Regions from separate parts of the Rathayibacter tanaceti genome, predicted to be linked through region 3. Evidence: predicted binding sites of a transcription regulator. Region 3 holds the regulator's gene; each other region holds the start of a gene.

Region 1 (10,346 bases), 280 kb from region 3:
GCCCTCCACCCGCTGCCCGTGGGGAGGCTCCGTTCCGTCCTGAAAGCGCTGCACCGTGTCCGCACCCGCCCGCCCGTCCGCAGGCACTCCCGCCCAGAAGCGTCCCAGCACGGCCCGCTCGCTGCGGCGCCTCGTCCCCTTCGTCGGTGACGCCGTGCCGCGGCTGGCCGGGGGCATCGCGATCGCGCTCGTGGCGAGTCTGGTCTCGCTCGCGATCCCGATCGTGTTGCAGCGGCTGGTCGACGGACCGCTGGGCGACGGCGCGACGGCCGCGGGCTCCGGCGACCTCGCCCCGCTGATCGGGCCGGTCGCGGTCGTGCTGGTGCTCGGGATCGTCGAGGCCGGGGCGATCGCGCTGCGGCGGCGGATGGTGCTCACCCCCAGCACGCGCATCGAGGCGCGGATGCGCTCGGCGCTCTACCGTCAGCTGCAGGACCTCCCGGTCTCGTTCCACGACCGCTGGCAGAGCGGGCAGCTGCTGTCCCGCGCGATGAGCGATCTCAGCCTCATCCGGCGCTGGATCGCCTTCGGTTTCGTGCTGCTGGTCGTCAACGCGCTGACGATCGTCGTCGGATTCGGCGTCCTCGTCTCGTGGAATCCGATCCTCGGCCTCCTCTTCGTCGTCTGCTCGGTCCCCGTCTGGATCTACGGGTTCGCCTTCGAGAAGCGCTACTCGAGCATTGCGCGGCGGAGCCAGGACCAGGCCGGTGACCTCGCCACGACCGTCGAGCAGTCGGTGCACGGCATCCGGGTACTGAAGGCGTTCGGCCGGCACCAGCATGCGCTCGAGAACTTCACCGGGCAGGCCGAGAAGCTGCGCGGCACTGAGCTCGATAAGGCCCGCGCCATCGCCGGGATCTGGCTGGTGCTGCTGCTCGTGCCCGACGTCGCCTTCGCGCTCTGCCTCCTCGGCGGGGTCTGGCTCGCGGCGGCCGGGCAGCTCAGCGTCGGCGAGCTCTTCGCCTTCTTCGCCACCGCGACCGTGCTGCGCTGGCCGGTCGAGTCGATCGGCTTCCTCCTGTCGATGACCTTCGACACCCGCACGGCCGTCGACCGCTACTTCGAAGTCATGGACAGCCGGAACACGATCACCGATCCGGAGCAGCCGGAGACGATCGCACAGCCGCGCGGGCGTGTCCGCTTCCGCGACGTGCACTTCCGCTACCAGGACGCCCCCGAGAGCGCCCGCGACCTGCTCGACGGCGTCGATCTCGAGGTCGAGCCGGGAGAGACGATGGCGCTCGTGGGCATCACCGGCTCCGGCAAGACGACGTTCACCGCCCTCCTCCCGCGCCTCTACGACGTCACCGGCGGGGTGATCGAGCTCGACGGCGTCGACATCCGCCGCCTCCGCCGCGACGAGCTGCGCTCGCACATCGGCATGGCGTTCGAGGATGCGACGCTGTTCTCCACCTCCGTGCGCGAGAACGTTCTGCTCGGCCGTCCGGACGCGACCGAGGAGGAACTGCTCGAGGCGCTGGACATCGCGCAGGCCGGCTTCGTGCACCGCCTCCCCGACGGCCTCGACACCCTGGTAGGGGAGGAGGGGATGAGCCTCTCCGGAGGACAGCGCCAGCGCCTCGCCCTCGCCCGCGCCATCGCCGCGCGTCCGTCGGTGCTCGTGCTCGACGATCCGCTCTCCGCCCTCGACGTCGACACGGAGGCGCGCGTCGAGGCGGGCCTGCGGCGCGTCCTCGGCGACACCACCGCGATTATCGTCGCCCACCGCCCCTCGACGGTGGCGCTGGCCGATCGCGTGGCGCTCCTCGAGGAGGGGCGCGTCACCGCTGTCGGCACCCACAGCGAACTCCTCGCGAACAGCCCGCATTACCGCTTCGTCATCTCGAGCCTCGAGGAGGACGAGCTGACCCGCCCGGTCGGCGTCGTGCGCATCGGCTCGCGGCCGGCCAGCGATCATGAGGCACGATCATGAGCACGCTCGGCACGACCGAGGAGCGCGACGACCTCAGCAGAGCGGAGTCGTCCGCGCTGCGCCGCCGCTCGCTCCGGCTCCTCGGCTCGCTGCTGCGCCCGCTCCGGCTGCGGCTGATGCTCACCGCGGTCGTGGTTGTCGTCGCGACGGCGGCGCAGGTCGCCGGGCCGGCGCTCATCGCGGCAGGCATCGACAATGGCCTGCCTGCGGTGCTGCGCGGTGACGGCACTCCGCTCGCCCTGACGGTGGGCGCCTACCTGCTCACGGGCGTCGTCGGCGCTGTGCTCGTCGCCTGGTACACCGTGCTCTCGGCGCGCGTCAGCCAGGCGATCCTGATCGACCTGCGTAAGCGCGTCTTCCTGCATACCCAGAAGCTGAGCCTCGAGTTCCACGAGAGCTACACCTCCGGACGGATCATCTCGCGACAGACGAGCGACCTCGATTCGATCCGCGAGCTGCTCGACTCCGGGATCAACCAGCTCGTGCAGGGCGCGCTCTACATGGGTTTCGTGGCGATCGCGCTCGTCTCGCTGGACGGGGTCAGCGGCCTCGTCCTCGCCTGCTCCCTGGTGCCGCTCGCGCTCCTCACCCGGTGGTTCCAGAAGCGGTCGCAGGCGCTGTTCCGCGGCACCCGCGTCGCCTCGTCCCGGCTCATCGTGCAGTTCGTGGAGTCGATGACGGGGATCCGCGCCGTGCAGACGTTCCGTACGCAGAAGCGCAACGAGACGGTCTTCGGCGCGGTCGTCGAGCAGTACCGGCTCGCCTACAAGCGGGTCTTCGGAGTCTTCGGCACCTTCGATCCCGGACTGGTGCTGATCGGCAACGTGACTGTCGCCGCTGTGCTGTTCATCGGCGGCGTCCGCGTGCTCGACGGAGGGCTCGAGATCGGCGCGCTGCTGGCGGTCCTGCTCTACACCAGGCGTTTCTTCGACCCGGTCGAAGAGATGGCGATGTTCTACAACTCCTATCAGTCGGCGGCCGCTGCGCTCGAGAAGATCTCGGGCGTGCTGGCCGAGGAGCCGAGCGTCCCGGATCCGACGCGGCCGATCGACCTGCGGCAGGCGCGCGGGCGGCTCGGCTTCGAGGGCGTCCGCTTCGCGTACGCCACCGATCGGGAGGTGTTGCCGCGGTTCGACCTCGACATCCCTGCCGGGCAGACCATCGCGCTCGTCGGCTCGACCGGCGCGGGCAAGACGACTCTCGCCAAGCTCATCTCGCGCTTCTACGACCCGAGCGGCGGAGTCGTCACCCTCGACGGCGTCGATCTGCGGCAGCTGCACCCGAAGGATCTGCGCCGCGCGATCGTGATGGTGACGCAGGAGGCGTACCTGTTCTCGGGATCCGTCGCCGATAACATCGCGATCGGCCGGCCCACCGCCTCCTACGACGAGATCGTTCGGGCGGCCCAGGCCGTGGGCGCGCACGAGTTCATCGAGGCGCTGCCCGACGGCTACGACACCGACGTGAACAAGCGGGGCGGCCGCGTGTCGGCCGGCCAGCGGCAACTGATCTCCTTCGCCCGCGCGTTCCTGGCGGATCCGGCGGTGCTCATCCTCGACGAGGCGACCTCGTCGCTCGACATCCCGAGCGAGAGGCTGGTACAGCAGGGCCTCCAGACGCTCCTGGCCGACCGCACGGCGGTGATCATCGCCCACCGCCTGTCGACGGTCGCCATCGCCGACCGCGTGCTGGTGATGGAGCACGGCCGCATCGTCGAGGACGGCACCCCGGAGGCGCTGATCGCCGGCGAGGGCCGCTTCGCCACCCTGCACGCGGCCTGGCGCGACTCGCTGGTCTGACTGCGGCGCCATCCGCCTCCGCGTCGCGTCCCCGAGCCGGAGGACCGTGTGCGCCCCGCAGATCGGGTCGCCCCCGCGGACGCCCCCGCGGTCAGGGCCGCCAGAGGGCGGCACGCACGTCGACGCGGTAGCCGTTCGGAGTGACGACGAGCGGCGTCCCCTCCCGCTCGTACTCGACCCGGGCTCGCTCCTCGTGACCGACCGGAGGCGCCCCGCCGGAGCGCACCACGCGCCACCATGCGACCTCCGCACCGTAGCGCGCCATCACCGTGCCCACCGCTCTGGCCGCTCGAGTGCCGAGCATCGCCGCGACGTCGCCGTAGGCCATCACGTGTCCGACCGGGATCGACCCGACCACGTCCAAGACGGCGGAGACGAAGTCGAGCGGCCCCGGCTCGTCTCTCGCGACGTCGAGAGCAGGAGCGCGCGTACCCGGAGGCTGAGCGGTCAGAGCCTCAGCGCCCCGATGTTCTCGCCGTATTGCGTCTCGCCGACGACCTCGAAGCCGATCCAGCGGAAGAACTGCTCGGGCCCGTCTTCGCCCGACTCCCAGACCACGGTGAGGGTGTCGAAGCCGCGAGCGCGCGCCTCGTCTGCGGTCGCGCGCACGGCGAAGGTGCCGACTCCGCGGCCCTGCTTCGCGGCGTCGATGTTGATGCGCCAGATGCAGCTGCGGAACTCCTCGGCCGCCTCCGGGTCGAAGTGCGCGTGGATGAAGCCGACGAGCTCGTCGCCGTCCAGCACGGCGCGCTGCCACGAGGCACCCGGATCGATCACCGCTGCGGCCGCAGAGTACGACACCGGCGCGATGAATTGCTCCTGTCCGGGTTTGAGGCTCAGCCCGTTGACGGCGGAGATGTTCGAGGCGGACAGCTCTTCCAGACGGAGGTCACTCATGGCGTCAATCTACCGGCACGATGCTCGGGCGGGAATCATCCTGGCGGCCGACACCGGGCGGCACAGAGCCGCCCCGGGGACGGCCCGGTGAAGTCTCTCGACATCGAGACAGTTGAGTGCTCGGGTAGGCTGGGTCGAGGCCATCCGGAGCGGTGCAGAGCCGCCCGTCCCGCACAGGTGCGGGGTCATCGACACCATGGGAGAGCAATGTCCAAGATCAAGGTTGAGGGAACGGTCGTCGAGCTCGACGGCGACGAGATGACGCGGATCATCTGGCAGAAGATCAAGGACACCCTCATCCACCCGTACCTCGACGTGAACCTCGAGTACTACGACCTCGGCATCGAGTACCGCGACGAGACGGACGACCAGGTCACGATCGACGCGGCGCACGCCATCCAGAAGCACGGCGTCGGTGTCAAGTGCGCGACGATCACGCCCGACGAGGCCCGCGTCGAGGAGTTCGGCCTGAAGAAGATGTGGAAGTCGCCGAACGGCACGATCCGCAACATCCTCGGCGGCGTCATCTTCCGCGAGCCGATCATCATCTCGAACATCCCCCGACTCGTGCCGGGCTGGAACAAGCCGATCATCATCGGTCGTCACGCGTTCGGCGACCAGTACCGCGCGACCGACTTCGTCTTCAAGGGGAAGGGCACGCTCACTGTCGAGTTCACCCCCGAGGACGGCTCCGAGCCGATGAGGTTCGAGGTCTACAAGGCACCCGACGACGGCATCGCGCAGGTCCAGTACAACCAGGATGCGTCGATTCGCGACTTCGCGCGCTCATCGCTCAACTACGGCCTCTCGCGCAACTATCCGGTCTACCTCTCGACCAAGAACACGATCCTCAAGGCCTACGACGGCCGCTTCAAGGACATCTTCGAGGAGATCTTCGAGACCGAGTTCAAGGAGCGCTTCGACGCCGCGGGCCTCACCTACGAGCACCGCCTCATCGACGACATGGTCGCCTCCGCGATGAAGTGGGAGGGCGGGTACGTCTGGGCCTGCAAGAACTACGACGGCGACGTCCAGTCCGACACCGTCGCGCAGGGCTTCGGCTCGCTCGGCCTGATGACCTCGGTCCTCTCCACACCCGACGGCAGCGTCGTCGAGGCGGAGGCGGCGCACGGCACCGTGACGCGCCACTACCGCCAGCACCAGGCGGGCAAGCCCACCTCGACCAACCCGATCGCTTCGATCTACGCCTGGACGCGCGGCCTCGCGCACCGCGGCAAGCTCGACGGCAACCAGGAGCTCATCGACTTCTCGCTGACGCTCGAGGACGTGGTCATCACGACGGTCGAGTCCGGCAAGATGACGAAGGACCTCGCTCTGCTCGTCGGCCCCGACCAGAGCTGGCAGACGACCGAGGAGTTCCTCGCGACCCTCGACGAGAACCTGCAGGCCCGCATGTCCGCCTGATCTCCGGCTCTCGGACACCCGTTCGGCTCGCAGTGATCCTCGGATCCTGCGAGCCGAACGTGTTTCTGCGGGCCGGGAGCGCCGAGGTCAGAGCGCCCGGGCGAGCGCGGTCATCGCCACTGTCGCGTCGGGCCCCGACGGGATCAGCACGACGCTCGATGCTCCGGCCGCATGCAACTCGGCAATGCGTGTTCGGGCGTCGTCCGGCGTGCCGACGACCGCCAGTTGGTCGACCCACTCATCGGGCATGCCGCGCGAGAAGGCGGTGCGGTCCGCGCTCGCCGCGCGCAGCCGGGCAAACTCCTCCGCGAACGGCAGCGGTTCGATGTGGGGCGCCCAGTCGGGCTCACCGATCCACTCCAGCCCGTGGCGCACCGCGTCCCGCGCGGTGGTGGCCTCGTCGTCGACCGCCGCCACCGAATAGGCGACGAGGCGTCCCGCCGTCGCCATGTGCTCGCGGGCGCGGGCGAGGTACTCCGGAGTCACCGGTTCGGCCAGCACAGCCCCGTCGGCGATGCGGCCGGCGAGAGCCAACGACTTCGGCCCCCGGACTCCCGCCAGAAGCGGCGGCACGACCACGGGCGGCGACTCGAGCACGAGGTCGTCGACCTGCACGTAGCGTCCGGTGCGGCTGGTCCGCTCTCCCGAGAGCAGCGATCGGATCGTGTTGAACTGCTCCTCGAGCAGCGTGAGCGGACTCTGCGGCCAGACACCGAGGCCGCGCATCCAGTGCGGCATGCCGTGCCCGATCCCGGCGTGCAGGCGCCCGGGGAAGAGCTCGGCGAGAGTGCCGAGCTCCATCGCCGTGAAGGCCGCCGTGCGGACGGCGGCGGGCAGGATGCCGATGCCGACGACGATCCGCTCGGTCGCTGCGAGGACGGCTCCGGCCTGGGCGATGCCGCCGCGGAAGCCGAGGTCCTCGACGACCCAGAGCTCGTCGAAGCCGAGCGCTTCGGCGCGGCGCGCGTAGGCGAGGACCTCCGAGGCGGGGAGGTCGCGGGGAAGAAGGACGCCGACGGCAGTGGCGGAGGGAGCGCGCATCCGGTCAGCGTAGGGGATCCCCGGACGCGCAGCAGGGGCCCGCCCGCGCGGACGCGGACGGGCCCCTGCTGCGGCGGTCAGTCGGCAGCTGTCTCGCTGATCTGGACCTGCTCGGGACGGGCACTCGAGACGACCTCGATGCGTCGGGAGCGGGCCTTCTCGCTGACGGGGATGGTCACCGAGAGCACTCCGTTGTCGTAGGACGCGAAGATCCGCTCGGTGTCGACGCCCTGGCCGAGGCTGAGCTGGCGGACGAACGTGGCCGACTGGCGCTCCCGGGTGATCCAGGTGACGTCGTCGCCGCTGGCGACGGTCCGCTGCGCCCTGATGGTGAGCAGCTGACCGTCCACATCCACATCGACGGAGCCCGGGTCGATGCCGGGGAGGTCGGCGGTGAGGACGTAGTGGTCGCCGTCCCGGTAGAGGTCGATCGGCATACGGCGGGGCCCCTGGCCTGCACCGAGCAGGGCAGAGGCGACGCGGTCGAGTTCGCGGATGGGGTCGTAGGTGATGGCCATTGAGATCACTCCATTCGGTCGTGCAACGAAGAGTTCCAAGGGTTGAGCCGACTCGACTCAACTGCGACCAGATTAGCACTCGGCTGGCGAGAGTGCCAAAAATTTTCGTCCCCGATCCGGTCACTTCGTTACGTGCTCGTAACAAAGCTGGGCAAACGGGTTCGTAGGGTCGATTCTGTGTGAGAACCGATCCGGTTCCCAGCGAACGTGAGTAAGGACATCGATTGCCGATCCACCTGTCCCACCGTCCACCCGTCCGTCGCGCTGAAAGGCGCATCCTCGCAGGACTCGCCGTACTCGGCGTCGCCGCTACGGCGGCCTTCGCCACCACCGGCGCCAGTGCCGCTCCACTCGTCGGCAGCGCCTCGCTCGTCGGCGGACTCTCCACCGGGCAGAGCTTCGACGACGGCGATTACGTCGTCACCCTCGTCGAGCCCTCGGCCGCGACGTATCAGGGCACCGACGCCCGCTTCGCGCGCACTGCTCCCCTCGAGGGCTCGCAGCTCCAGGCCGCCTCCGCGCCGGTCGAGGACTACGCGGCGCATCTCGAGCAGCGTCAGCAGGACGTCGCCGCCGCGGTCGACGCGGCCATCGACTACCACTACACGGTGGCGCTCAACGGCTTCTCAGCCACCCTCTCCGGCGACCAGGCTGGCGAGCTGGCGGAGCGCAAGGACGTCGCGCAGGTCCGCAAGGTCGAGAACCTGACGGTCGACCGCGCGGCGCAGACCGCTCCGCTCGCCTCTGCGGCAGGCATCCCCGTCCCTGACACCGGCCAGCAGCGCTCCACCGACTTCCTCGGTCTCGAGGGCGAGAACGGAGCCTGGCAGAAGCTGGGTGGCATCGACGACGCGGGCAAGGGCATCGTGGTCGGCGTGATCGACTCCGGCATCGCGCCCGAGAACCCGTCGTTCGCGGGCCCCGCACTGGCGACGTCTCCGGGAGCGGAGCCCTACACCGACGGCACGACGGTCACCTACGCGAAGTCCGACGGCACCTCGTTCGTCGGCTCCTGCTCGCCGGGACTCCCTGCCTCCGTGCAGTGGGACGGCGACGAGTGCAACCAGAAGCTCATCGGAGCGCGCTGGTTCCTCGGCGACGGCGAGAAGGTCGGCTCGTCCGACAACGCCGAGTACCGTTCCCCGCGCGACGCCGACGGACACGGCTCGCACACCGCGAGCACCGCGGCCGGCAACGCCGGTGTCGAGGCGAGCGTCGACGGCTACGACTACGGACAGATCTCGGGTGTCGCCCCGGCTGCGAAGGTCGCGGCGTACAAGGTCTGCTGGAACGGCACCGAGGCGGGCACCGACGACGACGACTTCTGCTCCGGCTCCGGGATCCTCGCCGCCATCGACGCGGCGGTCAAGGACGGCGTCGACGTGATCAACTTCTCGATCGGCGGCGGCTCGGCCACCTCGACACTCACTCCCATCGACGAGGCCTTCCTCAACGCGGCCTCCGCGGGTGTCTTCGTCGCGGCCTCGGCCGGCAACTCCGGAGCGGGCGCTTCCACTCTCGACCACGCCTCGCCGTGGTACACGACGGTCGCCGCCTCCTCCGTCCCCACCTACACGGCGACCGCCACCCTCGGTGACGGCCAGGCGTTCGTGGGCGGTTCGATCTCGGTCCACGACGACGTCACGGGCCCGCTGGTGAACAGTGCCGACGTGGTCCGCTCGGGCGCCGAGAATCCTGCGATCTGCGAGACCGGCACCCTCGATCCCGCGAAGGTGAAGGGCAAGGTCGTCACCTGCACGGCGGGCGTCACCGCGCGCGTATCGAAGTCGGCCGAGGTCGAGCGGGCAGGCGGCATCGGCATGCTCCTGCTCAACGCGACCCCGAACGCATTGCACGTCGACGACCACTCGGTCCCGAGCATCCAGATCGATTCGCAGGCCTACGACGCGATCACCGCGTACGCGAAGACCTCCGGCGCGCGGGTGACGCTCTCCGAGGGCAACCCGACCGGCGCCGTCATCCCCGTGCCCCAGGTCGCCGGCTTCTCGTCGCGCGGTCCCGCGGAGGCGGACGGTGCCGACGTGCTCAAGCCTGACCTCACGGCACCCGGTGTCGCCATCCTGGCCGACAGCTTCAACGCCGAGGGCGACGACCCCGCCTTCGCGTTCGAGTCGGGCACCTCGATGTCGTCACCGCACGTCGCCGGCCTCGCCGCGCTGATCCTCGGTGCCACGCCGAAGGCCTCTCCGTCGGCGGTCAAGTCGGCCATGATGACCTCCGCCTACGACAGCGTCGACCAGTCGGGAGCGGCCTCCGAGGACGTCTTCGCCCAGGGCGCCGGACACGTCGACCCGACCGCGTTCCTCGACCCCGGGCTGCTCTACGAGAGCGGCACGAGCGACTGGATCGCTTTCCTGAAGGGCGCGGGCTACGTCTTCACCTCGAACCCCGTCATCGACCCCATCGCGGCCATCGACCCGTCGGACCTGAACCAGGCCTCCATCGCCATCGGCGCCCTGGCCGGCACGCAGACGGTGACCCGAACGGTCACCTCGACCGGGCCGGGCACCTACACGGCATCGGTCGACGGGATCGACGGCATCGACACCGTCGTCTCCCCGTCCAGCCTCAGCTTCACCGAGGCGGGGCAAACCGCGGAGTACACGGTCTCGTTCACGACCGGTGACGCCGAGCTGAACGAGTTCGCCACGGGATACCTCACGTGGTCGAGCGCGGAGCACGATGTCCGCAGCCCGATCGCGGTGCGTCCGG
Region 2 (10,346 bases), 1.2 Mb from region 3:
CGAGCGGGCCGCCGCCATCGAAGCGGCCACCCGCACCTCCCCCGAGCGCAAGCTCCGCGAGATGAAGTTCGCGATCGGCATCGAGAAGGAGTACACGAAAGACCAGATCCTCCAGGGCTACCTGAACATCGCGTTCTTCGGAGGCACCACCTACGGCATCGAGACCGCCGCGAACTACTACTACGGCACCAGCGCGGCGAACCTCACCATCGCCCAGGCGGCGAGCCTCGTGGCGATCGTCAACAACCCGTCCGCTCTGCGCATCGACCAGCCGGACGACCCCGACAACGGTGCCGCGAACGGCTACGCCCGCAACAAGGAGCGCCGCGACTACATCATCGGCAAGATGCTCGAGGAGGGGAAGATCTCGCAGGAGGACCACGACGCCTCTGTCGCGACTCCGATCGAGCCGCGGATCACCCAGCCCAGCACCGGCTGCTCGACCGCGGGCAACGCCGGCTTCTTCTGCGACTACGTCACCAACGTGCTCAAGAACAACGAGATCTTCGGCGCCGACGAGGACACCCGCTGGAGCAGCTTCCGCCGGGGCGGCCTCGACGTGTACACGACTCTCGACGTCGGCCTGCAGAACGCGGCGCAGAAGAACCTCGACGCGCAGGTGCCGCGCACCATGGCGAACTTCGACGTCGGAGGCGTCGTCGTCAGCGTCCAGCCCGGCTCCGGACGCGTGCTGTCGATGGCCCAGAACAAGACGTACTCGCAGGACCCGGACGTGCAGAAGTCCGACCCGACGGCGACGGGCATCAACTACAACACCGACCTGGACTACGGCGGCTCGTCCGGCTTCCAACCCGGATCGACGTACAAGATCTTCACCCTGATGGAGTGGCTCAAGGAGGGGCACAGCCTCAACGAGACCGTGGACGCGAGGGTCCGCTCCGACTGGGGCACCTTCAAGGACAGCTGCACCGCGGGCGGAACCTGGTCGCAGGCCGGCTGGTCGCCGAAGAACGACGAGGGCGGGAACGGTGGGAGCTGGACCGCGGCGTACAGCACCAAGCAGTCCGAGAACACCGGATTCGTTGCGATGGCGAAGAAGCTCGACCTCTGCGAGATCAAGGGCACGGCGGAGTCGTTCGGCGTGCACCGCGCGAACGGCGCGGAGCTCGGCGAGAACGGCTCGGCGGTCCTCGGGACCGAGGAGATCGCTCCGCTCAGCATGGCGACGGCCTTCGCCGGCATCGCCGCGGGCGGCACCGTCTGCGATCCGATCGCGATCGACAAGATCGTGGACTCCAGCGACGCATCACTGCCCGTCCCCGGAGCGGACTGCCGGCAGGCCATCGACCGCAACGTCGCCGCGACGGCAGCGGTCGCCCTCCAGTCGACGTTCGACGGCGGCACCACCTCGAAGAGCGCCACCGGCGACGGCACCCCGCTGATCGGCAAGACCGGCACGACCGATGACGCGATCGCTACGTGGATGAGCGGCGCCAGCACCAAGGTCGCGACCGTGGTCGGCATCGTCAACGTGAAGGGACACGTCAACCAGCGGCAGGTCTCGTTCCCGTCCGGCGACGTCGCGACCGCTCGGCACCGCATCTGGAAGCCCTACATGCAGGTGGCGAACGCGAAGTACGGCGGGGAGGCATTCCCCCAGGCCGACGATTCGCTGCAGGTCGTGCCCAAGACGACCATTCCGGACCTGAGGGGTCTCAGCATCGCGGACGCCAAGGGGAAGCTGGACGCGGCGGGGTTCGGCTTCGCACAGGGCGGCGCCGAGGCGGGAGACTCTCCGGCCGGCACCGTCACCCGCGTCGAGCCGTCCGGCTCCGCTGCGCCCGGTACAACGATCACCGTGTTCACCAGCTCCGGCAACCAGAAGACCGTCCCGACGGTGACCGGTCAGGGTCTCGACGCCGCGAAGAACGCCCTCGGTTCGGCGGGCTTCACGAAGATCGCGCTCTCGTGCGCGGAGGACCCGCGGGCTCCCGACGCCGGACAGGTGACGGCCCAGGAGCCGGCTGGCGGCTCCTCCGTCGCTCCCGATGCCACGCTCAGGGTGTCGATCGCCGCCAAGAAGTGCCCCTGATCCTCGGATCGCGAGAACGCGTCCGGCTCGTTCGAGCCGGACGCGTTCCTGGGCGGTCCGGTCTGGTGCGCCTGCCCCGCGTGCCGGAGCCGGCCTCGTGGCTCTCGACTACTGGCCCCTGCCGCGGATGGCCCCGACGATCGCGACCGTCGCGAAGTAGACGATGAGTGCGAGGACCCCGAACGAGGCGAGCGCCCCGCTCGCCTCGGCGTAGGGTCGGCGCTCGTCGGTCATGGTGCCGGGCATCACGATGTCCAGAGCGAACATCCCGACGGCCAACCCGAAGCAGACGAGACTCAGCACGAGCAGCGCCCGCACCGCCTTGCCCACCGGGTCGTAGTAGCGCGGGTTCGACATCGGGCCTCCGGTTCTCGTGCCTCGTGTCTATCCCGCCCGGGTCGCGGTGGCAACCCGCCCGCACGCCGAAACCCCCGGCTCCCCTCAGCGAGAGGCCGCTTCGACGCACTCCGGGGAGGAGCGTCGTCGGCGGGATCGCGCAGGGAGGGGAGCCGGGAGCCGGAGGGGGCTACGCCGCGAGCGGGAGCGGGGCGGCCGACGTCACCAGCAGTTCGCCGCCGACGGCGTCGACCCGCACGGCTCCTCCGTCGGCGACCTCGCCGCTGACGACGAGGTCGGCGATCCGGTCGTCGATCGAGCGCTGCACGAGCCGGCGGAGCGGCCGGGCACCGTACTGCGGCTCGTAGCCGTTCTCGGCGAGCCAGTCGACGGCCGCCTCCGTGACGTCGAGGGTGACCTCGCGGGGGGCGAGGCGGGTACGCGTGGCGTCGAGGACGATGCCGACGATCTCGCGCAGCTGCTCGCGACCGAGGCGACGGAACAGCACGATCTCGTCGATCCGGTTGAGGAACTCCGGACGCATCGCCTCACGGAGCCGGCCCATCACGCGATCGCGCAGGTCCTTCTCCGAGGCGAAGCCCTCGGCCGACGCGTCGCTCTGGGCGACGAAGCCGAGCGCACCCGACCGCGAGGCCAGGAACTCCGAGCCCAGATTCGAGGTCATGATGACGACCGTGTTGCGGAAGTCGACCGTGCGGCCCTGGCCGTCGGTGAGGCGGCCGTCGTCGAGCACCTGGAGCAGCAGAGTGAACACGTCCGGGTGCGCCTTCTCGATCTCGTCGAAGAGGATCACCGAGTAGGGGTTCCGGCGCACGCGCTCGGTCAGCTGCCCGGCCTCGTCGTAGCCGACGTACCCGGGAGGGGCGCCGACCAGACGCGAGACGGTGTGCCGCTCGCCGAACTCGCTCATGTCGAAGCGGATCATCGCCTGCTCGTCGGCGAAGAGCGAGCCTGCGAGAGTGCGCGCGAGTTCGGTCTTGCCCACACCGGTGGGGCCGAGGAACAGGAATGAGCCGACGGGCCGGGAGGCGTCGCCGAGGCCGGTGCGGCTGCGGCGGACGGCGCGAGCGACGGCGGTGACGGCATCCTCCTGGCCGATGACCCGCTGGTGCAGTTCCGACTCGAGGTGCGCGAGGCGCTCTCGCTCCCCCTCCGTCAGCCGCGACACCGGGATGCCGGTGGCCCTGGCGACGACGGCCGCGATCTCGGTCTCGCCGACGACCGCCTCCGCGGGGGCACTGCTGCCGGTCGCCGCCTCGAGCTCGGTCTGCACGAGGGAGATCTCGTCGCGGATGCGCGAGGCCTCCTCGTAGTGCTCGGCCGAGACAGCCGCGTTCTTGTCGGCCTCCAGCGTCGCGAGGCGTTCGAGCAGCGCTCCGGCGTCGACGCCCGCACCCAGCTTCAGCCGCAGGCGCGCGCCCGCCTGGTCGATCAGGTCGATCGCCTTGTCCGGCAGCACGCGGTCGGTGAGGTACCGGGCCGAGAGCTCGACGGAGGCACGCAGGGCCGCGTCCGTGAAGTGCACGCGGTGGTGCTCCTCGTAGGCGGGGCGGAGGCCGTGCAGGATCGCGACCGCGTCCTCGATGCCGGGCTCGCCGACGCGCACCGGCTGGAAGCGGCGTTCGAGGGCCGGGTCCTTCTCGATGGTCCGGTACTCCTTGAGCGTGGTCGCGCCGACGAGGTGCAGCTCGCCGCGGGCCAGCCGGGGCTTGAGGATGTTGCCCGCATCCATGCCGCCCTCGCCGCCTCCGCCCGCACCGACGACGGTGTGGACCTCGTCGATGAAGACGATCAGCTCGCCGGCGTGCGCCGCGATCTCGTCCATGGTGCCGGTCAGGCGCTCCTCGAAGTCGCCGCGGTAGCGGGTGCCGGCCAGCATGCCGGGCAGGTCGAGCGAGACCACGCGCTTGCCGCGCAGCTGCTCGGGGACCTCCTCCGCCACGATCGCGCGGGCCAGGCCTTCGACGATCGCGGTCTTGCCGACTCCGGCCTCGCCGACCAGCACGGGGTTGTTCTTGGTGCGACGGCTGAGGATCTCGACGGTCTGCTCGATCTCGTCGGCGCGCCCGATCACCGGGTCGAGCCGGCCCTCGCGCGCGAGCGCGGTGAGATCGGTGCCGAACCTGTCGAGCATCGGGGTCTCGGAGGCGGGCTGTCCCGCCTCCTGCTGCTGCGGGGCCTCGGCCTCGCGGATGCCCTGGGTGAGGGCTTCGGCGGTGACACCGGCGCGGGCGAGGACCTGCCCGGCGGGGGCGTCCTGGCCGAGCACGAGCGCGAAGAAGAGGTGCTCGGGGTCGATGTAGGTCGAGCCGCTGGAACGGGCGACCTGGTAGGCGTGGAACAGCGCGCGCTGAGCGCTGGGGGTGATGGTCGCCGCATTCGGCGAGGCGTGCGTCTCGGCGGCCTGCGGGAGGCGCGCCTCCGTGGCGGTCGCGATGGCGCCCGGGTCGACGCCGATGCGGTGCACGGCCTGCGAGACGGCCTCGTCGTCGACGAGGACCCGCAACACATGCAGGGCGTCGAGTTCGGTCTGACCGCGCTCGAGGGCGAAACGCCCTGCGGACTGCAGGATGCTCTGGGTACGGGCGGTGAGGAAACGGCTGAGGTCGATCGACCGCGCCGCGCGGGCGCGCTCACCGTCGAGGTAGCGGGCGAGGAAGTCGTCGAACGAGCTCGCTCCGGCCTCGTTGAAATTGTCGGGCACCAGTCCTCCTGAGGAAGTTGAGTCGGTTACGCTCAAGTTCAACGCCGGGGTGCGTCTCCTATTCCCGCCCCTCCCCCGCGAGATGCCACTTGGGTACGCGACACGCCGCCGCGGGTGTACCGAAGTGGCATCTCGCGAGAAAGGGAAGAGGCACGGACCCGGGGTCCGTGCCTCTCTGCGCCGACGCGCATTCCTCCGGGGTGGGAGCTTCTAGGGGACGAGGTAGCCGGCCGCGCGGAACAGCTCATACCACTCCGGCCGGGTCAGCGGCAGGTCGGAGCCGAGGGCCGCGTCGCGCACGCGCTGCTCGTTCGTGGTGCCGAGCACGACCTGCATACCCGCCGGGTGGCGGGTGATCCAGGCGGTGGCCACGGCGATCGCGGGGACGTCGTACTGCACTGCGAGCCGGTCGATCACAGCGTTCAACCCGGGGTAGGCCGGGTTGCCGAGGAAGACGCCGGTGAAGAAGCCGGCCTGGAACGGCGACCACGCCTGCACGGTGATGTCGTTCAGGCGGCAGTAGTCGAGGATGCCGGCGTCGCGCATCACCGACTGGTCCTCGCCGACCATGTTGGACGCGACTCCCTGCGCGATCAGCGGCGCGTGCGTAATCGAGAGCTGCAGCTGGTTGGCCACGATCGGCTGGTTCAGCGACTTCTTCAACAGCTCGATCTGGTACGGCGTCTGGTTCGAGACTCCGAAGTGCTTCACCTTGCCGGCCGCGTGCAGCTCGTCGAAGGCGCGGGCGACCTCGTCCGGCTCGACGAGGGCGTCGGGCCGGTGCAGGAGGAGCACGTCGATGTAGTCGGTGCGCAGTGCCGTCAGCGAGCCCTCGACCGACGCGATCAGGTGCTCGTACGAGAAGTCGAAGTAGGGGCCGTCGGGGACGATGCCCGCCTTGGTCTGCAGGACGACCTGCTCGCGCTCGGACGAGGTGAGCGCCATCGCCTCGGCGAAGCGCTCCTCGCAGCGGTGCAGTTCGCCACCGTAGACATCGGCGTGGTCGAAGAAGTCGATGCCGGAGTCGCGCGCGGCGCCGACGAGGCTGCGGATCGCCTCGTCGCTCATCTCGGGGATGCGCATGAGGCCGAGGACGACGTTCGGGGCGTGGACACCGGAGGTGCCGAGAGTGACGTGCTTCACAGGAGTGCTCCTTCGTTGGATACCTCGTCCACGGTAGGCGGGGCGCCTGTGCCCCGTCCACCAGCGGGTGCGGGTGCGATTCATGCGGCGGAGTGGTCACTCGGGCGGTGTCGTCGACCAGCGACGGCGGTCACCGCCACACAGTCCTCATAACGAAGGCTGAGAGATGAGATCCGGCGAATTCCGAGGCTTCACTCCCTCTCAGCCTTGGTTGTGAGGACCTTGCCGCGCAGACAGGTCGGTGGAAGGCTGCCCGCATGACGATCGAGGTGCGGCCCGCCACCGACTTCGACGACCTGGCGACGATGAACGGCCCGAAGCGCCCCGACGCCAACTCGTGCTGGTGCCTCAGCTACCGCCTGCTCTCGTCGACCGAGAACAACGCACTCCGGGGGCCGGCCCGCGGCGAGCGGATGCGTGAACTCGTCACCGAGGACCCGCCTCCCGGCGTGCTCGCCTACGACGGTGACGACGTGGCCGGCTGGGCGGCCGTGCACCCCCGGGCCGACACGAGCTACGCGAAGAACCGGCGGATCCCGCACGTCGATGACCTGGACGTCTGGAGCGTCTGGTGCATCCGCGTCCGGCCCGGCTTCCGTAGGCGCGGTATCTCGCACGCCCTGCTCGCCGGCGCCGTCGACGTCGCGCGCGCCCACGGCGCCCCGGCGATCGAGGGCTACCCGGTCGACAACGGAGGCGCGAAGGTCGAGCAGACGATGGCCTACGTCGGCACCCGCGGGCTGTTCGAGCGGGCCGGTTTCTCGTGGGCGGCCGACACGACGTCCGTGCTGGCCGGGTTCCCGCGCGTCGTCATGCGGCTGCCGCTCGACTGACCTCCAGTGATATCACCTTGATATCATCGGCGCGTGCAGACCGACTCCCTCAACCCCGCAGCAGTGGTTCGTCGCGCTCGCGAGGACATCGGACTGTCGCAGGGAGCCCTGGCCCGGGCAGCGGGCCTTCAACAGTCCAACCTCGCCGCGATCGAGACCGGCGCGCGTCGAGCGGGTCCCGACCTGCTCGACCGCATCCTGCGGGCGGCGCGCCTACGGCCGTCTGTGGCTCTGGAGCTCCTCGCCGATCACGTGCGCGAACTCGCCCGCGAGTACGGGCTGCACGATGTCCGAGTGTTCGGTTCGACGGTCCGTGGTACCGATCACGAGCGCAGCGACGTCGATCTGCTCGTGACAGCCGACGTCGCGGTCGACTACTTCGGCCTCGCGGCGTTCCGCGGGCGGGCCGAGGAACTACTCGGCTTCCCGGTTGACGTCGTCGTCGACGACTCCGATGACGAGATCATCCGTGCGATCCGTCGGGAGGCGGTACCGCTGTGAACGGCTTCTCCGCCCGTCCGAGACGCAGCGACGACGACGGCGAGAAGACGCGACGCCTCATCGCCGAGGTCGATCGCCTCGCTTCCCGCTTGGCGCGAGCCGTCCGCGACGGCCGGGAGGCGTTCCTCACCGCGGAGTCGGACAGCCGCGACGTCGCCGCCCTCGCGCTGATCAACCTCGCCGACCTCGTGCATCGCGACCTGCCGCACGAGGTCGTGGCGACGCTTCCCTCGTCCGACGTGGCAGGCCTCCGCGCGACCAGGAACATCGCCGCACACAACTACGGCGCCCTCGACAGCGACCGCCTCTGGGCCACCGTTACCGGGCACGCCCCGCGGCTGCTCGCGACGATCAGGTCGGCACTCATGCGCGAGTGATCGCCCTACAGTTGCGAAAGGCCCCTCGCACCCGGGGTGGAGGGGCCTTTCGAAGCGGTTGAGATCCTAGAAGTCCCAGTCCTCGTCCTCGGTGTTCACGGCCTTGCCGATCACGTAGGAGGAGCCGGAGCCCGAGAAGAAGTCGTGGTTCTCGTCGGCGTTGGGCGAGAGGGCCGACAGGATCGCGGGGTTCACGTCGGTGACCTGCTTGGGGAACATCGGCTCGTAGCCGAGGTTCATCAGCGCCTTGTTGGCGTTGTAGTGCAGGAACTTCTTGACGTCCTCGGTCAGGCCGAGCTGGTCGTAAAGGTCCTGCGTGTACTGGGCCTCGTTGTCGTAGAGCTCGTAGAGCAGCGAGAACGTGTAGTCCTTGATCTCGTCGCGCTTGGCCTGGTCGACGCGCTCGAGCCCCTTCTGGAACTTGTAGCCGATGTAGTAGCCGTGCACGGCCTCGTCGCGGATGATGAGGCGCACCAGATCCGCGGTGTTGGTGAGCTTGGCCCGGGAGGACCAGTACATCGGCAGGTAGAAGCCCGAGTAGAAGAGGAACGACTCCAGCAGCGTGGAGGCGACCTTCCGCTTCAGGGGGTCGTCGCCGCGGTAGTAGTCCATCACGATGGACGCCTTCTTCTGCAGGTTCGGGTTCTCGACGGACCAGCGGAAGGCCTCGTCGATGTCCTGCGTGTTCGAGAGCGTCGAGAACACCGAGGAGTACGACTTGGCGTGCACCGACTCCATGAACGCGATGTTCGTGTAGACGGCCTCCTCGTGCGGAGTGATGGCGTCCGGGATGAGCGAGACCGCGCCGACCGTGCCCTGCACGGTGTCGAGCAGGGTGAGCCCCGTGAACACGCGCATGGTGAGCTGCTGCTCCTCGTGGGTCAGCGTGTTCCACGACTGGATGTCGTTGGAGAGCGGGACCTTCTCGGGCAGCCAGAAGTTGCTCGTGAGGCGGTTCCACACCTCGACGTCCTTGTCGTCCTGGATCCGGTTCCAGTTGATGGCCTGGACGGAGTCGACGAGCTTGAGCTTCTCGGGGGGAGTCATGATTCCTTCTCGCTGCTGCGGATGGGTCGAGCGGGTGGGTGACGTTGCGGGCTCTACAGCATGCACGAGACGCACTGGTCGAGCTCGGTGCCCTCGAGTGCCATCTGGCGGATGCGGATGTAGTAGATCGTCTTGATGCCCTTGCGCCAGGCGTAGATCTGCGCGCGGTTGATGTCGCGCGTGGTCGCGGTGTCCTTGAAGAACAGCGTCAGCGAGAGTCCCTGGTCGACGTGCTGCGTCGCCGCGGCGTAGGTGTCGATGATCTTCTCGTAGCCGATCTCGTACGCGTCCTGGTAGTACTCCAGGTTGTCGTTCGTCATGAACGGCGCCGGGTAGTAGACGCGGCCGAGCTTGCCCTCCTTGCGGATCTCGATCTTCGACGCGATCGGGTGGATCGACGACGTCGAGTTGTTGATGTACGAGATCGAGCCGGTCGGCGGGACGGCCTGCAGGTTCTGGTTGTAGATGCCGTGCTCCATGACCGAGGCCTTGAGCGCGCGCCAGTCGTCCTGGCTGGGGACGGCGATGCCGGCGCCCTCGAAGAGGCGGGCGACGCGCTCGGTGGCGGGAGCCCACTCCTTCTCGGTGTAGGTGTCGAAGAACTCGCCCGAGGCGTACTTCGAGTCGGCGAAGCCCTCGAAGGTGGTGCCGCGCTCGATCGAGAGGTTGTTGGAGGCGCGCAGGGCGTGGAACAGCACCGAGTAGAAGTAGATGTTGGTGAAGTCGATGCCCTCCTCGGATCCGTAGTGGATGCGCTCGCGGGCGAGGTAGCCGTGCAGGTTCATCTGGCCGAGGCCGATGGCGTGCGACTTGTCGTTGCCGTCCTCGATCGAGCGGACCGAGGTGATGTGCGACTGGTCGGACACCGAGGTGAGGCCGCGGATCGCGGTCTCGATGGTGCGACCGAAGTCGGGTGAGTCCATCGTCAGCGCGATGTTCAGCGAGCCGAGGTTGCAGGAGATGTCCTTGCCGATCTGCGCGTAGGAGAGGTCCTCGTTGTAGGTCGTCGGAGTGTTGACCTGGAGGATCTCGGAGCAGAGGTTGGACATGTTGATCCGACCCTTGATCGGGTTCGCCTGGTTCACCGTGTCTTCGAACACGATGTAGGGGTAGCCGGACTCGAACTGGATCTCGGCGATGGTCTGGAAGAACTCGCGTGCCGAGATCTTGGTCTTCTTGATGCGCGGGTCGTCGACCATCTCGCGGTACTTCTCCGAGATCGACAGGTCGCCGAAGGGGATGCCGTAGACGCGCTCGACGTCGTAGGGCGAGAAGAGGTACATGTCCTCGTTGTTCTTCGCGAGCTCGAACGTGATGTCGGGCACGACGAC
Region 3 (10,346 bases):
GAGCGAGGGCGACCACCCGCTTCGCGATCGCAGCGTACGTGGCGAGCGGGCTCCTGCTGCTGCTCCTGCCGTGGCCGGGGACGCTCGCTGCGCTGCTCGCGCTGCCCTACGCGATGAGCATCTGGCCGTATCGATCGCTGTCGGACGCGGAGGCGGAACGCGCGAACGCGGGCTGGAAGCGCTTCCTTGCGCTCAACTTCCTGACCGGGTTCCTGGTCACGCTTCTGCTGATCGTGTTCTGGCTCGCGACCTGATCGCGCAGCTCGCTCGTCGTTCCTCGGAACGGCCGGCCCGAGCGGCGCGGCCGGAACGGCGGGCCAAGAGCCCGGAGGACCTGAAACGCAGGCTTCGAGCCCGCAGGCCCTGACATGCAGGCGCCGAGGCGCAGGCTCCGAGGCGCAGCCTCAGAACAGGTCGTGCGGAGCGACGATGAGGACGATCACGACCGCGAGCGCGGCGAGCAGACCGATGGCGAGCGCGACGAATCCGATCCGTCGCACGATGCGCCGGGCGCGGGTGCTCCGCGACTCGCGGCGCTTCTTGCGGACCCGGACCGACGTGGGCTGCGCGGGTGCGGCGCTCTCGTCGCCGGTGGCGTCTGCGGCCGCCGCGGGGACGGCGGTCCCGGCCGTCGGCCACTCCGACGCGGGTGTCGTGGAGGGGCGCTCCACCGCGGGAACGTTCTCCTGCGTGTGCCGCTCGGGGCCGGGCAGCCGCTGGTCCACGGGACGTGTCGTCATTCCCGATCCTCCTTCACGCCGCGTCGGCGCGACCCGGTCACTCTAGGCGAGCGGGAGGCGTCTGCTGCGGCTCTGGCGCGTTCTGCGGGTCCTGCGCGAGCGGTGCGCCCGACGGCGGGCGCCGCACCGGCAGCAGCAGCGCCAGGCCGACGGCGAGCACGACCACCAGCCCGAGAATGCCCCAGTACTGCACGTTCGCCTCGCCGTTGCCCGACACGGCGGCGGCGATAGACACGGCGGCGGAGAAGGCCGCCGGGGCGAGGAAGGAGGCGGCGCGGCCCGTCGTGGCGTAGAGGCCGAAGATCTCGCCCTCGCGCCCCTCCGGGATGAGCCGGGCGAGGTAGCTGCGGCTGGCTGATTGCGCGGGGCCGACGAACAGGCACAGTAGCAGCCCGAAGATCCAGAAGACCGTCGTGCCGCCGTCGTGCAGCGCGAACACCGCGGTGCCGGTGACGAGCAGCCCGACCAGGGAGGTGACGATGACGGCTTTGGGGCCGATCCGGTCGTCGAGCGCGCCGACCGAGATGGTTGCGACCCCGGCGACCACGTTCGCGGCGATCGCGAACAGGATGACCTCGCCGGCGGTGAAGCCGAACGTGCCCTGCGCCAGGACTCCGCCGAAGGTGAAGACGCCCGTCAGCCCGTCGCGGAACACCGCGCTCGCGATCAGGAAGGTGACCGTGCTGCGGCTCTCGCGCCAGAGCGTCGCGATCTGAGCGAAGAGTGCGCGGTAGGAGGCGAGCAGGCCGATCCGCTCCGCCCGTCCGACCCGTGCGGGCGTCTCGGGCACCGCGAACAGCACCGGGAGGGCGAAGATCGCGAACCAGAGGCCTGCGAGCAGGATCGAGACGCGCACGTCGAGCCCGTCCTCGCCGCTGACGCCGAAGAGGCCCACCTCCGGAGAGATGAAGCCGAAGTACACGACGAGCAGCAGGACGATGCCGCCCACATAACCCATTCCCCAGCCGAATCCCGAGACGCGGCCGATGCTTGCGCGCGTCGAGACCTGGGTGAGCATCGCGTTGTAGTTGACGCTCGCGAACTCGAAGAAGACGGTGCCCACGGCGAGCAGCCCCAGCCCCAGCCAGAGGAAGGCGGGATCGGGGCGGACGAAGAACATCAGCAGGATGCACAGCACCACGACGGCGGAGTGGATCCCGAGCCAGAAGCGTCTGCGCCCGCCCGCGTCCGCCCGTCGGCCCGAGATCGGGGCGATGACCGCGACGACCATGCCTGCGGCCGCGAGGGACCAGCCCAGGGCGGCCGAGACTCCGCTCGGTGTGCCGAAAAGACCGTCGCTCGTCAGGTAGACGGTGAAGACGAACGTCGTCACCACCGCATTGAAGGCCGAGCCGCCCCAGTCCCACAGGCCCCAGGCCAGGACGGGCCAGCGTCCGGTGCGCGTCGTCATGGGCTCACCGTAGGGGGAGGAGGTGAACGGTCGGAAGTGCCGCGGCGCGAGGCTGAGAGTTGAGCCGACTCGGCTCACCTTTTAGCTTCTCGACTTGACGTCGAGAGGGTGGCCGTTAAACTTGAGCCTGTGGAACTCAAGTCCTGCAGAGGATTCCGCACCACCCGTCAACTGACCGGCCCGCCGCCCGCGCGAGGGCCGATCGCGAAGGAGAACAACGCATATGTCCCGTGCCGTAGGCATCGACCTGGGAACCACCAACTCTGTCGTGGCCGTCCTCGAGGGGGGCGAGCCCACTGTCATCGCCAACGCCGAGGGCTTCCGCACCACTCCGTCGGTCGTCGCGTTCACCAAGGACGGCGAGGTGCTCGTCGGCGAGACCGCGAAGCGCCAGGCCGTCACCAACGTCGACCGCACCATCGCCTCCGTCAAGCGCCACATGGGCACCGACTGGACTTTCGGCGTGGAGGACAAGAAGTACACCCCGCAGGAGATTTCGGCCCGCATTCTGGGCAAGCTCAAGCGCGACGCCGAGCAGTACCTGGGCGACAAGGTGACCGACGCGGTCATCACCGTCCCCGCCTACTTCAACGACGCCGAGCGCCAGGCCACGAAGGACGCCGGAGAGATCGCCGGCCTCAACGTCCTGCGCATCATCAACGAGCCGACCGCAGCCGCCCTCGCCTACGGCCTCGACAAGGGCAAGGAGGACGAGCTCATCCTCGTCTTCGACCTCGGCGGCGGAACCTTCGACGTCTCCCTCCTCGAGGTGGGTAAGGACGACGACTTCTCGACCATCCAGGTCCGCGCGACCTCCGGCGACAACCGCCTCGGCGGCGACGACTGGGACCAGCGCGTCGTCGACCACCTGGTCAAGCGTTTCAAGGAGTCCACGGGCGTCGACGTCTCGAAGGACAAGATCGCGCGTCAGCGCCTCAAGGAAGCCGCGGAGCAGGCGAAGAAGGAGCTCTCCTCCAGCACGTCGACCAGCATCCAGCTGCCCTACCTCTCGCTCACCGAGAACGGCCCGGCGAACCTCGACGAGACGCTGACGCGCGCCAAGTTCGAGGAGCTCACCAGCGACCTGATCGAGCGCACCCGCAAGCCGTTCACCGACGTGATCGCGGAGGCGGGCGTCAAGGTCGAGGACATCGCCCACGTCGTCCTCGTCGGCGGCTCGACCCGTATGCCGGCCGTGGCCGAACTCGTGAAGAAGCTCACCGGCGGCAAGGAGCCGAACAAGGGCGTCAACCCGGATGAGGTCGTCGCGGTCGGCGCTGCGCTGCAGGCCGGTGTCCTCAAGGGCGAACGCAAGGACGTCCTCCTGATCGACGTGACCCCCCTCTCGCTGGGCATCGAGACCAAGGGTGGGATCATGACCAAGCTCATCGAGCGCAACACGGCCATCCCGACCAAGCGCTCCGAGACCTTCACCACGGCCGACGACAACCAGCCGTCCGTCGCGATCCAGGTCTTCCAGGGCGAGCGCGAGTTCACTCGCGACAACAAGAACCTGGGCACCTTCGAGCTGACCGGCATCGCTCCGGCCCCCCGCGGCATCCCGCAGGTCGAGGTCACCTTCGACATCGACGCCAACGGCATCGTGCACGTCTCGGCGAAGGACAAGGGCACCGGCAAGGAGCAGTCGATGACGATCACCGGCGGCTCGTCCCTGCCCAAGGACGACATCGACCGCATGGTCCGCGAGGCCGAGGAGCACGCCGCCGAGGACAAGGCCCGCCGTGAGGCGGCCGAGATCCGCAACAACGCCGAGACCCTCGCCTACTCGATCGACAAGCTGATCAAGGACAACGAGGACAAACTGCCCGAGGATGTCACGTCCGAGGTCCAGGGCGATGTCGACGCGCTGAAGACCGCGCTGGCCGGAGACGACGAGGCGGCCGTCAAGACCGCGTTCGACGCTCTCAACGCCTCCCAGACCAAGATCGGCCAGGCCATCTACTCGCAGGAGCAGGCCGCCCAGAGCGCCCCCTCGGACGCTCCGGCCGATGGCGAGAAGAAGGACGACGAGGACATCGTCGACGCCGAGGTCGTCGACGAGGACGAGCCGAAGGACACCAAGTAGTCATGGCAGCCGAGAACGAGCCCCAGGATCTCCCCGAGGAGCAGCCGGCCACCGGCGACGAGGCGGGAGCCGAGGCGGCGAAGGACGCACAGGACCCGGAGGGCCTCATCGAGGCCGAGGGTCCGGACGTCGAGACGACGCTCTCGGACGCCGACCTCTCCTTCCTCTCGGGGCAGTCCAGCGCCGAGACCCTCGCGGCCGAGCACCTCGCCGACCTCCAGCGGGTGACCGCAGAGTATGCGAACTACCGCAAGCGCACCGAGTCGAACCGTCAGGTCGACAAGGAGCGGGCGATCGGTGAGGCGGTCAAGGTCATCCTCCCCGTGCTCGACGACCTCGACCGTGCCGAGAAGCACGGCGACCTCGCCGAGGGCGGACCCTTCACGGCCATCGCGCAGAAGTTGCGCGCCGGAGTGGAGAAGCTCGGCCTTGTGAAGACCGGCGCGGTCGGCGACCTGTTCGACCCCACCCTCCACGAGGCGATCTTCCAGCAGCCGACTCCCGGCACCGAGACCTCCACGGTCGCGGACGTCGTCGAGTCGGGCTACTACCTCGGAGGCTCGCTGCTGCGGGCCGCCAAGGTGGTCGTGGCGGTCCCCGCCGACTGACCTCGGTACCAGCACCACTCGCGGAGGGCCCCGCCCGCTCGGCAGCGCACTGCCGGCTCCGGGCGGGGCCCCTCGCCGCATACGACACAGGAAGAGGCACATGGCCAGCCAGGATTGGTTCGACAAGGACTTCTACAAGGTCCTCGGCGTGTCCAAGGACGTCTCCGCGGCGGACCTCAAGAAGACCTACCGCAAGCTCGCCCGTCAGTTCCACCCCGACTCCAACCCCGGGGATGCGAAGGCCGAAGCGCGCTTCAAGGAGATCAGCGAGGCGTACACCGTCCTCTCCGACCCGGACCAGCGCAAAGAGTACGACCAGATCCGCGCGATGGGCGGCGGCGCCCGGTTCACGGCGGGAGGCCAGGCCGGCGGTTTCGACGACGTCTTCGGCGGCATGTTCGGGCAGGGCGGACGCACGACCTACAGCACCCAGCAGGGGCCTCCGCCCGGCTTCGAGGACATCCTCGGCGGCATGTTCGGGGGTGGTGGCAACGCCCGCTTCGGCCAGCCGAGTGGCGGCTACCGAGGCTTCGGCGGCCCGCAGAAGGGCGCCGACGTCACGGCCAGCACCACCATCGACTTCCGCACCGCAACGCGGGGCGACACCGTCCAGCTGCAGACCGGAGACGGGCGCACGCTCTCCGTACGCATCCCGGCGGGAGTGTCCGACGATCAGAAGATCCGCGTCCGCGGCAAGGGACGCCCGAGCCCAGACGGCGGCGAGCCGGGCGACCTGGTGCTCACGGTCTCGGTGCGCAAGCATCCGGTCTTCGAGCGCGACGGCCAGAACCTCCGCGTCACCGTCCCCGTCACCTTCGTCGAGGCCGTCTTCGGTGCCACGATCGAGGTGCCGACGCTCGGCGGCGAACCGGTCAAGCTGCGGGTCGCTCCCGGCACCCCCAGCGGCCGCGTCCTGCGGGTGAAGGGCCGCGGCGTCTCGACATCCAAGGGAACCGGCGATCTGCTGGCCGTGCTCCACGTGGCCGTCCCGAGCCACCTCTCGTCGGGCGCCCGTGAGGCGCTCGAGGCCTATGCGGCAGCCGAACCCGACGAAGACCCGCGCGAGGACATCCTGGAGAAGGCCCGCTACTAGGCGGGAACGGATCGGCGCGGCCAATCGGAGAGGAGGGGACATGGACGAGAACACGCCCGTCTTCGCGATCGCCGTCGCCGCCGACCTCGCCGGGATGCATCCGCAGACGCTGCGGCAGTACGACCGCCTCGGGCTGGTCAGTCCCACCCGCACAGCGGGCAAGTCACGCCGCTATTCCATGCGCGATGTCGTGCAATTGCGCGAGGTGGCACGGCTGTCCTCCGAGGGAGTCTCGCTCGAGGGCATCGCCCGGATACTCCAGCTCGAGAACCAGGTGCAATCGCTCACACAGCGCGTGCGGGAGCTCGAGACGGCGCTGGCCGACGAGCTGCTCAACCGGCCGGGGCGGAGGGTGTTCGCCGCAGGACTCGAGGGCGACGTCGTCACCCTGCGCCACGGCACACGCACGCAGCGCCGCACCGAGCTCGTCGTCTGGCGCCCTGTGCCGCGATCGGGCGCCACCGGATCCGAGCTCCCCTGATCACGGGGTAGCCTGGCTGAGCGACGAGGCGCGACAGCCACGGCGTCCGCTCCGTCCGCTCGGTGCGGAGACAGGAGGGCCGCCCCGTGGATCAGGATCACCGCGCCGACGAGCGCATCGACAGCAGCGTCACCGAGGCCGGACAGGCGTGGGTCGACGGGAACGACGAGTCGCCGGAGACTCCCGACGCCGAGATCGCCGTGAGTAACGAGACTCCGGAGCCCGAGGGCGTCGAGGAGTTGAACGACCAGACCGCCGACGATTCCGTCGTGGACGAGGGACGAGATGCGCCCCCGTTGGACGACGCTGAGCTGGACGTCCCTGCGGTGGACGCCCCCGAGCTGGACGCCCCTGAGCTGGACGCCCCTGAGTCGGACGCCCCCGAGCTGGAGGCCCCTGCGTTGGACGCCCCCGAGCCTGACACCTCCCCGCTTGAGACGGTCGAGCGTGACGACTCCGCACCCGTCGAGGCCGCACAGGCCGACGGAGGCGTGCTCGACGCCGAAGACGGCCCCGAGCACGCCGCAGAGCCCTCCTCCGAGCCGGATCGCCGCGCGCCCGTCGTGCCCGACAACGGCTACAGCCGCGAGTCCTACGCGATCCACGCGACCCGAAGCGAGCTTCCGCTCTTCAACGTTGCGCTCACGGGCCGCCGTGACGACTCAGGATGGCTTTCGTCTCTCTCCCGCGTCCTCGGCGGCCCGGATGGACCGGTCGGCTCGCCGGACGCCGCTGCCGCCACCGCGCATGCTGCGATCGATCGTCGCACGCGCACACAGCCGGGCCGGGACGAGGAGCCCTCCGCCTCCTGAGCGATCCGCCGGGGCGGCGCGCTACTCGGTGATGCGTGAGGGGCGCGCGAACTGCGGCCCGCCGAGGCGGCCACCGCTGATGCGGCTCAGCGTTTCGGACCCGAACGGCACCGCATGCACGAGCGAGCCGGTGTCGACGCGTTCCTCATCGGTGTAGCCCAGCAGGACGTACATCCCGATGACCGCGATTGCCGCGATCGTCGCCACACGAGCGGGGATCTGGTCGAGCGTCCCTCCGCCCCCGTCGACCGGTTCGGCCAGGGTCACGCACATCAGGAAGATCGAGGCGTACACGGCGAGGTGCACGTGGGCGCTCCGCCAGGGACGCGAGAGCGCTGCGATCGGGAGGATCCAGAGCGCGTACCAGGGGTGGATGGCCGTCGACGCCGTCACGAACGCCAGGAGTGCGCCGGACAGGCGCGCGAGAGGATCGATCGCCCGCTTCGACAGCATCAGACCCGCGGCGATCGCGCCGGCGACGGCGAGGGCCAGGATCTTCACGGCGGCGATCGCCGCGGCGGGATCGTGCCCGGTCATCTCAACGGCGGTCGAGGTGACCACCGAGACGAACGACATCGGTGCGTACCAGTGCAGGATCGAGCCGGGGACGACCATCGCGCCGATCCAGCCCATGCCGACGCCGGCGAGGAGGCCGATCGCCGCGACCAGGCCGAGCGCGCCGAGGCCGGACCACGCCCAGGCACGGATCCGCTCCCGCAGCGTCGCGTCGTGGCGCAGCCACAGCAGAGCCAGCACAGGAAGCGCGATGATCGCGACCGGCTTGATCGCGATGGCTCCCGCCATCAGTACCACCGCGGTGATGCGGCGATCGGTCTGGGCGTAGTAGAGAGAGGCCAGGATCAGGGCGAGCATGACGCCGTCGTTGTGGCCGGCGACGATGAACAGCACGAGCGTGAGCGGATTCGCCACGACCGTCCATGCCGTGAGCGAGGTCGAGAGGCCTCGGAGCCGCGCCAGACGGATCGCGTAGACGCTCACGACCGCCACTCCCGCGACCGAGACCGCCCGGAGCATGGCGATCGAGAGCTCGGGTGAGCCGTAGCCGGCGAACTGGACAGCGGCGCGTTCGATAAGGAGGTAGAGAGGGCCGTACGGCGTCGGCGTGTCCGCCCACAACGGGTCGACGCCCAGGGCGAACCACCCCGGAAGCGTGGCGACTCCGTTCGTGTACGGATCGATCCCCTGCGTCATCAGGCGCCCCTGCGCGACGTACGAGAACATGTCGTGGCTGAACAGCGGCACCGTCAGGAGGAGCGGCGCTGCCCAGACGAGAGCGGCGACCACGATCGCCCGCAGTGCGGCAGGGCCCCCGGCCAGGGCGGTCGTGCGTAGTCGGAGCCAAGCAACCAGCAGGAGGAGACCGCCGCCGACCACGAGGACGCCGCTCATCTCGGTCAGCCAGCCCGTGGCACGGATCGACGCGATGAGCGGCCAGTCGCGGATCGGCGAGTCGTGGGGCAGGTAGCCGACTCCGAGCGAGCCGAGCAGGATCGCGATCGAACCGAGGAGGCCACTGGCCAGAGGCGCGACCGGGGAGACGCGGAGCCGCGCTCTGCGCACGCGCTCCGACGTCCCGGTCGTCCCCGACCGCTCGATCGTCCCCCGTGAAGCCATTCCTCCCACGGTAGGGGATCGGCACCCGAACTGCATGGACAGGCGGTGAACGGTTGATCAGATGTCGCTCAGGCGGGCGAGCCGCCCGCGGTCACGGCGCGGACGGCTCCGGGGCCGGCTCGGCGAAGCGCAGCTGGTTGCCGAAGGGGTCGATGACGTCCAGGGCGAAGCCGAACGGCGTGCGGGTGATCCGCGGATTCAGGTAGGGGTAGGCCTTCGCATCGAGCTCGGCGTGCAATTCTCTGACCCCGCGCACGGCGACGTGCACGGCGGCGCCCGGACTCCCGTCGCGGTGGTGCTCACTCAGGTGCAGGCGCAGGCCCGAGCGCGAGACCTGCAAGTAGAGCGGTGCGTCGACCTCAGCGCGGTGCTCCCAGTCGACCTCGAAGCCGAGATAGTCGACGTAGAACTCGCCCGCCTTCGCGACCGAGAAGATGCGGAGTATGGGCACCGCCGCCTCCAGCCGCACCGGTTCGAGCCGACCCGTCCCGTCCAGCGTCGACCGGTCCCGGGCGCGTCGTCTCGTCTCCACGCCACGAGGCTAGCTGCCCTGGAGCGGGCGCGACGCCGCGGGCGTCAGTCGACGAGATCGAGGGCGCGGAGCCGCTCCAGGGTCTCGACGCCGGCGGGCGGGCACCGAGACGCATCCTCGCCGGTGACCCAGTGCAGGGAGTCGATCTCGCCGCTCGGGCGCGGCTCCCGATCGAGCGCGGCGGCGAACACCGTCATGTGCACCTCCCGCCCCTCAGGCTCGCCGTGGGCCTGCCTGCGGACGGTGAAGAGGGCCGACAGGACCTCCGCCTCCGCCCCGAGCTCCTCCCGGGCTTCGCGGGCCGCCGCCGCCTCTGCGCTCTCGCCCGGATCAACCTTGCCGCCCGGGAGGTAGAGCACGTCGCGTCCCCGCGCGGTGACCATCAGGACTCGACGATCGCGGAGGACGGCGACCGCCGAGACGACGATCGGAGGCAGAGCGCTCATCCGCTCATCATGCCCGTCGCGGTGCGTCGAGCGCCGTTCTCGCCGGTGCGCCCGCGGTTACCATGGGGGCACACCAGAAGGACGCGCGCAGCCGGCGCGCGCCGGGGCCCCGTGCGCCCGAACAGCTGAGGAGCATCCCGTGGCAGAACCCACCACCCTCGACACCGTCATCACCCTCGCGCAGCACAGGGGGTTCGTCTTCCCCTCGGGTGAGATCTACGGGGGCACTCGCTCCGCCTGGGACTACGGGCCCCTCGGCGTGGAGCTCAAGGAGAACATCAAGCGCCAGTGGTGGAAGGCGTTCGTGCAGGGCCGCGGAGACGTGGTCGGCCTCGACTCGGCCGTGATCCTGCCGACCGCGATCTGGAACGCCTCCGGTCATGTCGGCGTCTTCTCGGACCCTCTGACCGAGTCGCTGATCACGCACAAGCGCTACCGTGCCGACCACCTCTTCGAGACCTACGAGGAGGTCAACGGCCACCCGCCGGTCAACGGCCTCGCC

The links. The regulator HspR, encoded in region 3, represses chaperone genes until heat shock. The targets are predictions, from matches to a motif close to AAGTTGAGTCNNNNNGACTCAACTT.
Positions count from the first base shown of each region.
Region 1: GSU10_RS11600 (Hsp20/alpha crystallin family protein) is a predicted target of HspR. The motif match lies at 7,653-7,677, and genes of this name have one in related genera.
Region 2: GSU10_RS03775 (ATP-dependent Clp protease ATP-binding subunit) is a predicted target of HspR. The motif match lies at 5,129-5,153, and genes of this name have one in related genera.

Region 1 is NZ_CP047186.1:2,470,595-2,480,940, reverse strand. Features, by position in the region: gene GSU10_RS11630 (ABC transporter ATP-binding protein) at 56-1,933, shown strand; gene GSU10_RS11625 (ABC transporter ATP-binding protein) at 1,930-3,732, shown strand; gene GSU10_RS11620 (MGMT family protein) at 3,824-4,060, opposite strand; gene GSU10_RS11615 (GNAT family N-acetyltransferase) at 4,180-4,629, opposite strand; gene GSU10_RS11610 (NADP-dependent isocitrate dehydrogenase) at 4,837-6,054, shown strand; gene GSU10_RS11605 (LLM class flavin-dependent oxidoreductase) at 6,142-7,095, opposite strand; gene GSU10_RS11600 (Hsp20/alpha crystallin family protein) at 7,173-7,613, opposite strand; gene GSU10_RS11595 (S8 family serine peptidase) at 7,838-10,346, shown strand, end outside.
Region 2 is NZ_CP047186.1:776,299-786,644, reverse strand. Features, by position in the region: gene GSU10_RS03785 (transglycosylase domain-containing protein) at 1-2,053, shown strand, start outside; gene GSU10_RS03780 (hypothetical protein) at 2,162-2,410, opposite strand; gene GSU10_RS03775 (ATP-dependent Clp protease ATP-binding subunit) at 2,580-5,114, opposite strand; gene GSU10_RS03770 (aldo/keto reductase) at 5,325-6,197, opposite strand; gene GSU10_RS03765 (GNAT family N-acetyltransferase) at 6,515-7,090, shown strand; gene GSU10_RS03760 (XRE family transcriptional regulator) at 7,124-7,591, shown strand; gene GSU10_RS03755 (HepT-like ribonuclease domain-containing protein) at 7,588-7,968, shown strand; gene nrdF (class 1b ribonucleoside-diphosphate reductase subunit beta) at 8,035-9,015, opposite strand; gene nrdE (class 1b ribonucleoside-diphosphate reductase subunit alpha) at 9,069-10,346, opposite strand, start outside.
Region 3 is NZ_CP047186.1:2,749,802-2,760,147, reverse strand. Features, by position in the region: gene GSU10_RS13020 (prenyltransferase) at 1-254, shown strand, start outside; gene GSU10_RS13015 (hypothetical protein) at 405-740, opposite strand; gene GSU10_RS13010 (MFS transporter) at 778-2,151, opposite strand; gene dnaK (molecular chaperone DnaK) at 2,375-4,237, shown strand; gene GSU10_RS13000 (nucleotide exchange factor GrpE) at 4,240-4,845, shown strand; gene GSU10_RS12995 (DnaJ C-terminal domain-containing protein) at 4,946-5,938, shown strand; gene GSU10_RS12990 (heat shock protein transcriptional repressor HspR) at 5,979-6,419, shown strand; gene GSU10_RS12985 (prolipoprotein diacylglyceryl transferase) at 6,506-7,231, shown strand; gene mptB (polyprenol phosphomannose-dependent alpha 1,6 mannosyltransferase MptB) at 7,253-8,866, opposite strand; gene GSU10_RS12975 (glyoxalase superfamily protein) at 8,958-9,398, opposite strand; gene GSU10_RS12970 (NUDIX hydrolase) at 9,443-9,844, opposite strand; gene GSU10_RS12965 (glycine--tRNA ligase) at 9,984-10,346, shown strand, end outside.